Regions from separate parts of the Pantoea sp. X-Soil-TKNS-1279 genome, predicted to be linked through region 2. Evidence: predicted binding sites of a transcription regulator. Region 2 holds the regulator's gene; each other region holds the start of a gene.
The links. The regulator LexA, encoded in region 2, represses DNA repair genes until DNA is damaged. The targets are predictions, from matches to a motif close to TNCTGTATGTACATACAGNA.

Region 1 (2,205 bases), 140 kb from region 2:
GCCCTGCACCGGCAGCGCTTTGATCACTTCCAGGTTTTGGCCGATGCTGTCGAAGTAGGTGGTCAGCAGCAGTTTGGTTGCACCCTGTAGCGCGTCATAAGCGGGTTGAAACGCCGCGCGCCACGCCGCTGGCAATTCCAGCGACAGTGACGGTTCATCAATCTGCACCCATTCGATACCGCGTTTTTTCAGTTCAGCCAGCACCTGTTGGTAGACCGGCAGGATCGCTGGCAGCAATGACAGGCGGTCAAACTGTTCACCCTTCACTTTACCCAACCACAGGTAAGTCACCGGACCGAGCAGCACAGGTTTGACGTTGTGACCGAGCGCCAGCGCTTCGTCCACTTCGTCCAGCAATTGGGTCCAGGTCAGTTTGAACTGCTGCCCACGGGTGAATTCCGGCACCATGTAGTGATAGTTGGTGTTAAACCATTTGGTCATCTCCGCGGCAGCCGCCGGTTCACCGGTCGGTGCACGGCCACGGCCCAGGCGGAACAGGGTGTCGAGATCGACTGAACCCTCTTTATTCTGATGACGTGCCGGTACGTTGCCCAGCAGCAGGCTGGTGGTCAGTACGTGATCGTACCAGGCGAAGTCGCCCACGGGCAGCAGGTCCACACCCGCATCTTTCTGTTGTTGCCAGTGGCGCGCACGCAGTTCACGGCCCACAGCCAGCAGTTCTTCCTGTGAACTGTTACCTGCCCAGTAGCTTTCCTGAGCTTTCTTCAATTCACGACGCAAACCGACGCGAGGGAAACCGAGTGTGTGGTTCAGAATGGTCATTTTTTGTTCTCCAGGTATTCTTAACTGTGCAGCACGCGCTTCAAATCAGGGTCAACATAGACTGGTCACAACGCTTGCTGGAGATGTTTAGCCGTCCAGATGTTTACACCGCTATATTCTGCGGGTACTGTATGTTCCTCAAGCGCAAATTGTTCAATCTCGATGTGAAGGACTCTCATGATCGAACTCAAACACCTGCGAACGCTGCAAGCGTTAAGGAATACCGGTTCGCTGGCTGCCGCCGCTGCCCAGCTTCATCAAACGCAATCGGCGTTGTCTCATCAGTTCAGCGATCTGGAGCAACGGCTGGGCTTTCGCCTGTTTGTGCGTAAGAGCCAGCCGCTACGCTTTACGCCACAGGGGGAGATCCTGTTACAACTGGCTGAGCAGATCCTGCCGCAGATTCAGCAAGCCTTGCAGGCTTGTCATGAGCCGCATCAAACCACGCTGCGTATTGCGATTGAGTGTCACAGTTGCATTCAGTGGCTGACGCCTGCGTTAAATAATTTCCGTCAGAGTTGGCCCCAGGTGGTGATGGATTTTAAATCTGGCGTGACCTTTGATCCACAACCAGCCTTGCAACAGGGTGAGCTGGATGTGGTGCTGACCTCGGATATTCTGCCGCGCAGCGGTTTGTTCTATTCGCCGATGTTCGATTTTGAGGTGCGTCTGGTGATGGCCCCGGCTCATCGACTGGCAAACGTTGAGCACATTTCACCGGAAGATTTGGCAGATGAAGTGCTGATGATTTACCCGGTGCAGCGTCAGCGTCTCGATATTTGGCGAAACTTCCTGCAACCGGCAGGCATCAGCCCAGCCCTGAAGAGTGTTGATAATACCCTGTTGTTGATTCAGATGGTGTCAGCCGGTATGGGCATTGCGGCGTTACCACATTGGGTAGTGGAGAGTTTTGAACAACAGGGGTTGGTGGTGACGAAAACGTTGGGCGATGGGTTGTGGAGCCGTTTGTATGCGGCAATGCGCGATGGTGAGCAGCGTCAGCCGGTGCTGGAGGCGTTTGTGCGCTTTGCCCGTCAGCATGCCTGCGAACATTTGCCGTTTGTACGTGATGCTGCGCGCCCGGGTTCGTTACAGCCCCTGTCTTCCTGAGTTAGCCTGCTCTATAATGCGCCGCCTTAACCCGCGACCAGGAGATTTTCACCATGACTAATAACGATGTGCTGCGCAGTGTGCGCTATATGCTGGACCTGAGCGACAGCAAAGTGGTGGAGATTTTTGCTCTGGCAGGCAGCGATGTGCCGCTGGAAGATGTTCAGGCATGGCTGAAGAAGGACGATGACGCTGCATATCGTCCTTGCCCGGACGTGCTGATGGGGTATTTCCTTAACGGTTTAATTTTCCATCGTCGTGGTAAAAGCGAAGATGCGCCTGCGCCGTCGATTGAGCGCCGGATGAATAACA
Region 2 (2,205 bases):
CAGCTTCAATACACGCGCCACCATCCATAATCCGACGGCAAGGGTCGTATATTCAGCCAGTGCCGTTGCTGCTGCGGCACCTGCTACGCCCCAATGCAGCCCCAACACAAACGCCAGATCCAACAGGATATTGACCAAATTCCCCACCACCAGTAGCACCACTGGCGCACGCGCATATTGCACCCCCAACAACCAACCGAGGATGACCAGGTTTGCCAGCGTGGCGGGAGCGCTCAGCCAGCGAATCTGAATGAACAATTGCGCCTGCTGTTGGACCTCCTGGCTGCCACCCATCAGCACCGCTGCCAGATTACTGACTGGCGTGCGCAGCAAAATAAACAGCACACCGGCCACCAGGGCAATGAGTAAAGGCTGGGTAAGCGCCCGAGCCAGTGCCTTTTTGTTGCCAGCACCAAATGCCTGAGCAGTCAGCCCGGTGGTGCTCATACGTAAAAACAGCAGCAACATAAAGATGAAACTGGTCGCCGTGGTGCCAACCGCCACACCGCCGAGATAAATGGGACTATCGAGATGACCAATGACGGCGGTATCAACCACGCCAAGTAGCGGAACAGTGATATTGGAGAGAATCATAGGCAGCGCCAGCCGCCAGAGTGCTTTGTCAGAGGAGGAAAACAGCTGCATCAGCCCGTCCCGGTTTGCTGCACTACCGTCTTGTCAGAGAATAAAACCACGGCAGCACAGAAGGCTGCCGTAGCAGGGGGAATCAAGGTATCAGAGCCACTCGCCGTTACGCACAATGCCTACCGCCAGCCCTTCGACCGTCAGGGATTGTTCGCGGGTATCAACAACAATCGGCTGGAAGTCGCTGTTTTCCGGCAGCAGTTGCACAATTGCGCCCTGCTTTTTCCAGCGCTTCACCGTGACTTCATCATCGATACGTGCGACGACAACCTGGCCGTTACGCACTTCCTGTGTTTTGTGTACCGCCAGCAGATCACCATCCATAATGCCGATATCTTTCATCGACATGCCGCTGACACGTAGCAGGAAATCAGCGCTGGGTTTGAACAGGTTAGCATCGACCTGGTAGTGCGCTTCAATGTGCTCCTGCGCCAGCAAAGGTTCACCCGCAGCGACACGGCCAACCAATGGCAGCCCCTCACTGGCTTCTTCTTCCATCAATAAACGAATGCCGCGCGAAGCGCCGGAAACGATCTCAATAACGCCTTTACGCGCTAATGCTTTCAGGTGTTCTTCTGCCGCATTAGGTGAGCGGAAGCCCAGCTGCGAAGCAATTTCCGCACGCGTTGGCGGCATGCCCGTCTGGTTAATATGGTCGCGAATCAGATCATAGACCTGTTGCTGCCTGCTGGTTAACGCTTTCATCCCGCCCCCTGGTTGTTTATACAGTCGCTGTGAGTATATACAGGTATTGGTGAAATGGAAACCAAAACTGAGGGAAAAATCAGCGAGTTGATGAATCCGGAATCCTTATCGCAAATGTGACCAAAGCAGCGCGATCCAGACAAACAGCGCCAGTAAAATAGCCAGCAACACGGCGGCCGATCCCATGTCTTTCGCGCGTCCAGCCAGCGGATGGCGTTCCTGACCAATGCGGTCGACAACGGCTTCAATGGCGCTATTCAGGATCTCAACAATGACCACCAGCACTACGGAACCAATCATGAGTACGCGGGAAATAGCATCAACATCCAGCCAGCACGCCACTATAATTGCCACTAATGCGGCAATAGCTTCCTGGCGAAACGCTGCTTCATGTGTCCAGGCAGCGCGCAATCCCTGCCAGGAATAACCGGCTGCTTTCACTATCCTGAGAAAACCGGTGACGTTATTTGCCATGTCGTTGAACCCTTTACTCGTTTTGACGTCAATGTCTGGGCAGCCGGAGTGGTGCAGCCACAGATTTTCGCGGCGCATTCTGGTATGCTTGCCGCGCTTTGCTAACAAGAGGCTTGAAGTTGTCTATGTCAGGTTGGCGTAAACTTTATTATAAATTATTGAATTTACCACTCTCCATTTTGGTAAAGAGTAAGGCCATTCCCGCCGATCCCGTGTCCGAGCATGGACTGGATCCGACGCGGCCTATCCTGTATGTACTGCCTTATGATTCCAAGGCCGATCTCCTCACACTGCGTTCGCAGTGTCTGAAACACGATCTGCCGGATCCGCTCGCACCGCTGGAAATTGACGGCTCATTGCTGCCGCGACATGTGTTTATCC
Region 3 (2,205 bases), 1.1 Mb from region 2:
CCTCGGGCCATCGTCCTCATCGACCGGTGAGAACGGCGAGGTTTCCGCCGGCACTTCAAAACGGTACAACGGCGGCGCGGCGGGAGTTTCAGCCACCACCGGTGTTGTCAGAGCAGGAGGAACCGTAGCCGCAGGCTGGACCGATTGCACCACCGGCTGCGGCGCAGCGGGCACAACCGCTGGCGACGTTGTCGGTTGTACTACGGGTTCCTGGCGAGCCGCTTCACTGCTCACCGCAATCGCTGCTGCCGTAGCGGCACTGGCTTTCGCCAACAGGGGATCATCCCCGGCAGCATCAAGCGGTGCCTCATTCACCTTACGCGGTTTTGCCAGCAGCACATCATCGTCATCAGATGTAGCCGCACGCAACGCGGGTACAGCCTCATCGACCGGCTGCTGCTCGTCCTCGTATTCATCTTCTTCCTGCCAGGGTTCATCCTGGCGGGAGCGATTGCTGGCAAATGTCAGCACGCCCATCACGACACCGCCGATTCTTTCGGCAATCGTTAACCATGACCAACCGGTGTAGAGGGTAATCCCCGCCGCCCAGACGCACAGCAGCGTTAAAGTGCCACCTGCGGAGCTGAACCAGGGTGCCATCGCGTTGCTGATCAGGCTGCCGATCACACCACCGGAGGCGAAATACCAGATGTCGTCAGCGTTAAGCGCCGCAAGACCACAGGTGGTTACCACCAGCGCCAGCACGCCAATCAGGCGCAGCCCCACCGCAAAGTAATCGATGTAGTCGTGACGATCGCGCTGACGGAAAGTAATCCAGCACAAGCCAATAATGACCGGAGGAATGGCATAGGCCATCACGCCGAAGATAAATAGCAAGGTGTCGGCTAGCCATGCACCGACGCTGCCACCCAGATTGTGGATAGGCTCGTGCCAGGCCGTTTGCGACCAACTGGGATCGGAAGGGTTAAAACTGACCAAAGAAACCATCAGATAGATGGCAAACAGGGCCACAAGGATAAGCAACGCTTCAAGCAGCCGACGTCCGCTGCTCAGCGGTTGTAATGAAACGTCTTTGTCTTCTGTATATTCCTGGCTCAAGAGAACTCTCCAGGTGCCTGTAAATTAAGAAGGCAACAGCGTCGGGCTGGCCCGACGCTGGTCCTGTATGAATTCACAGGAGTGTACCGAAATCCTGCACGCTTTGCACCTGCCCTGCGTTAACGGGTTTTGATCACCAGGCGATTGCTCTGTTTGACCTCTTCCATTACCACATAGGTGCGGGTGTCGTTTACGCCCGGCAGGCGTAGCAAGGTCTCACCCAACAGCTTGCGATATGCTGACATATCCGGCACACGGGTTTTCAGCAGATAGTCAAAGTCACCGGAAACGAGGTGACACTCTTGAGTTTCCTCAAGTTTTTGCACGGCGGCGTTAAATTGCTCAAACACATCTGGCGCGCCACGATTCAGAGTAATCTCAACAAATACCAGCAGCGAAGCATCGAGATAGTGCGGGTTGAGCTGTGCGGTATAGCCAAGAATGAAACCCTGACGTTCCAGGCGACGAACACGCTCAAGGCATGGCGTCGGCGATAATCCAACACGTTTCGAAAGCTCGACATTGGAAATACGACCGTCTTTCTGCAATTCATTCAGAATGTTTCTGTCGATACGATCCAGATCTTTTCCGGGGCGCTTCTTATTGTCTACCATTATTATTGTCTCTCTTAATTCCTTCCCTTAACCTGCCACACCCTGAAAACATTCATTGCTCAGGGCCTTACTCGAAGTGAAGACGATAAGCCTGAGCAGTAATGCGACCATCCGTATGACGCATGTTGTCTGTCCACATCATGCGTCATTACCAATGTCAGACTGTTTAAATCTGGCGAAACAAACCAAAACAGGTATGAAATTCTGTTTTGTATCGCTAAATCTTCTTTGCTTCTGACAATGTTTTCGCAAATGCGCAGGCGATTGTCAAAGTAAAACATCCAAATTCAGTACAAGATGCCAGACAGAGTGCTGGGTTCCTGTTTTCTAATGAGATTTTTTATACAGCTGCACCACTAATTACCGAGCATTGCCCCCTTTTGGCGCAATCCGCGTGCAGAATTCCTTCTCATCGTCTACGCCGCTCGCAGCGATTGTTAACAAAATTGCTGAAGACTTTTTTTGCGGCGGCAATTTCCCTACAATCGCTAGCTATGTTGTCAGAAAAAAAACTGAGGAACACATGAGTACG
Region 4 (2,205 bases), 610 kb from region 2:
GGGTAACAGCCCGCACCTCACTACAACCCCAGCAACAACTGCCTTTCCAACTGTGGATTCACCAGCGTGACATGCAATCCCACCAGCCTGACGCCCCGTCCGGCACGGCGTTCATCCCAGGTTTTGCGCGCCACGGCGATCATGTCCTCTTTATTCAGCACCGGCCAGATATGCTCCTGGGTCGTCAGTTGGAAATCATTAAACTTCAGCTTCACCCCCTGACGGGCGATCAGCTTATCCGGGCGAATCCGCGTCAAACGACGATCCAGCTCCTCGTACAGATAATCAATAATTTCCAGGCACTGCTCCCAGCGATGAATATCTTCCATCAGGGTGCGTTCAACGCCGAGAGATTTGCGTTCCCGCTCAACCACCACGCCACGCTCATCAACGCCGTGGCTGCGCTCCCACAACACCCGACCAAATTTGCCAAAGCGTTTGAGCAGACGCGCCAGGTCGGTTTGCTGCACATCGCCACAGGTCAGAAGCCCCATCTCCTCCAGTTTTTTCGCCGACACTTTGCCAACGCCTGGAATTTTGCTCAAAGGCAGCGTCAGCAAAAAATCCGGCATCGCCTGCGGCGTAATGACGAACTGGCCGTTGGGCTTGTTCAAATCAGACGCGATTTTGGCGAGAAACTTAATTGGCGCGATACCTGCTGATGCGGTGAGCTGCGTTTCCCGCCAGATGTCGGCGCGGATCGCCTGCGCCATCAAAGTGGCAGACCCCTGACAATGTGGACTGTCAGTCACATCAAGGTAAGCTTCATCCAGCGAAAGCGGCTCAATCAGGGAAGTATACCGGGCAAAGATAGTGCGGATCTGGCGCGAGGCTTCTTTATAGGCTTCGAAACGTCCGGGCAGCAGACGCAGATGTGGACAGAGCTTTAACGCCATCGCGGTAGGCATCGCGCTACGGACGCCATACTCGCGTGCCGGATAGTTGGCGGTACTGATGACGCCACGCTGTACCCGGCTGCCGCCAATGGCGATGGGGATATCACGCAAAGAGGGATCGTCGCGCATTTCAACTGCCGCGAAGAAGCAGTCCATATCGACATGAATGATCTTACGCATACCCCCTCCGAATACTGGATAAGTATACAGCATCGAAAGATATCAGCAATATTTGTCGCTGCCAGCATTAAAGTTTACAAATTTATGGCCGTAATCCCATTGAGAAATGGCTATTTTCTCAGCCACTGGCTTGATTAAACGCCAGACAATGTTAATGTTGCGCTGCGGTAGCGGATATTTCCGATAATGCAATACAGAGACGTTATGCGTCAGAGTTTTTCTTCACTTCAAGGTACACACAGAATGGGCAGAATCGCATTATTCCTTGCGATGATTGTTATGCCGGTCCTTAGCTGGGCAATGACGCCAGAGCCAGTTAACCCACAGGCTCCGGTCAGTAAAGAACTAAAAAAACAATTACTTGGCACGCCGGTTTATATTCAGATCTTCAAGGAAGAACGCACGCTGGAACTGTACGGCAAGATCGGTAATGAATATCGTCTGCTGGATAGCTACCGCATTTGTAATTTCTCTGGCGGTTTGGGACCCAAACGCCGTGAGGGCGATTTTAAAAGTCCGGAAGGATTTTATAGCGTCAAGCTGAATCAGTTAAAACCGGATAGCCACTATTATCGCGCCATCAATACCGGCTTCCCGAATCAATTTGACCGTGATAATGGTTACAGCGGCAAATATCTGATGATTCACGGCGACTGTAAGTCAATTGGCTGCTATGCCATGACCAACGCCTACATGGACGAGATTTATACCTATGTGAACGCGGCGCTGCGTAACGGCCAGCAAGAGATCGCCCTGAGCATCTTCCCGTTCCGTATGACCGACAGCAATATGCAGCGTCATCGCTACTCCACTTACGCCAGCTTCTGGCGTCAGTTGCAGCCGGGCTATGCGTACTTTGAGAAGTACCATCAGCCGCCGACGGTCAACGTTACCGCCACCGGCCAGTATGCGGTGAACAGCAGTCCGGCGGTGATGACCGCGCCAGACGCTGCATCAAAATCATTCCTGGCGCTCTCCCAGGCAAAATAATACCCATTCACCTGGCACTATCCGGTGCCAGGTTTCATTTCCCGTTAGCGGCTGCGTTGCAATCACCGTCACCACATCCTGCGGCGTGGTCTGCTGCTGAAAATCAATTTCCACATCCTGATCAAGCAACTTCGCTTTA

Region 1: a site for LexA is predicted at 909-928, ahead of metR (HTH-type transcriptional regulator MetR). Genes of this name have one in related genera too.
Region 3: a site for LexA is predicted at 1,121-1,140, ahead of AC6I8N_RS07140 (DNA translocase FtsK 4TM domain-containing protein). Genes of this name have one in related genera too.
Region 4: a site for LexA is predicted at 1,089-1,108, ahead of dinB (DNA polymerase IV). Genes of this name have one in related genera too.

The regions. Positions count from the first base shown of each region.
Region 1 covers NZ_AP035948.1:239,185-241,389, reverse strand. Annotated here, with positions in the region: gene metE (5-methyltetrahydropteroyltriglutamate--homocysteine S-methyltransferase) at 1-783, opposite strand, end outside; gene metR (HTH-type transcriptional regulator MetR) at 961-1,893, shown strand; gene AC6I8N_RS01085 (YehS family protein) at 1,947-2,205, shown strand, end outside.
Region 2 covers NZ_AP035948.1:382,954-385,158, reverse strand. Annotated here, with positions in the region: gene dinF (MATE family efflux transporter DinF) at 1-645, opposite strand, end outside; gene lexA (transcriptional repressor LexA) at 736-1,350, opposite strand; gene AC6I8N_RS01720 (diacylglycerol kinase) at 1,456-1,824, opposite strand; gene plsB (glycerol-3-phosphate 1-O-acyltransferase PlsB) at 1,950-2,205, shown strand, end outside.
Region 3 covers NZ_AP035948.1:1,526,980-1,529,184, reverse strand. Annotated here, with positions in the region: gene AC6I8N_RS07140 (DNA translocase FtsK 4TM domain-containing protein) at 1-1,059, opposite strand, end outside; gene lrp (leucine-responsive transcriptional regulator Lrp) at 1,179-1,673, opposite strand; gene trxB (thioredoxin-disulfide reductase) at 2,197-2,205, shown strand, end outside.
Region 4 covers NZ_AP035948.1:993,573-995,777, reverse strand. Annotated here, with positions in the region: gene dinB (DNA polymerase IV) at 21-1,076, opposite strand; gene dpaA (peptidoglycan meso-diaminopimelic acid protein amidase) at 1,320-2,066, shown strand; gene AC6I8N_RS04490 (class II glutamine amidotransferase) at 2,037-2,205, opposite strand, start outside.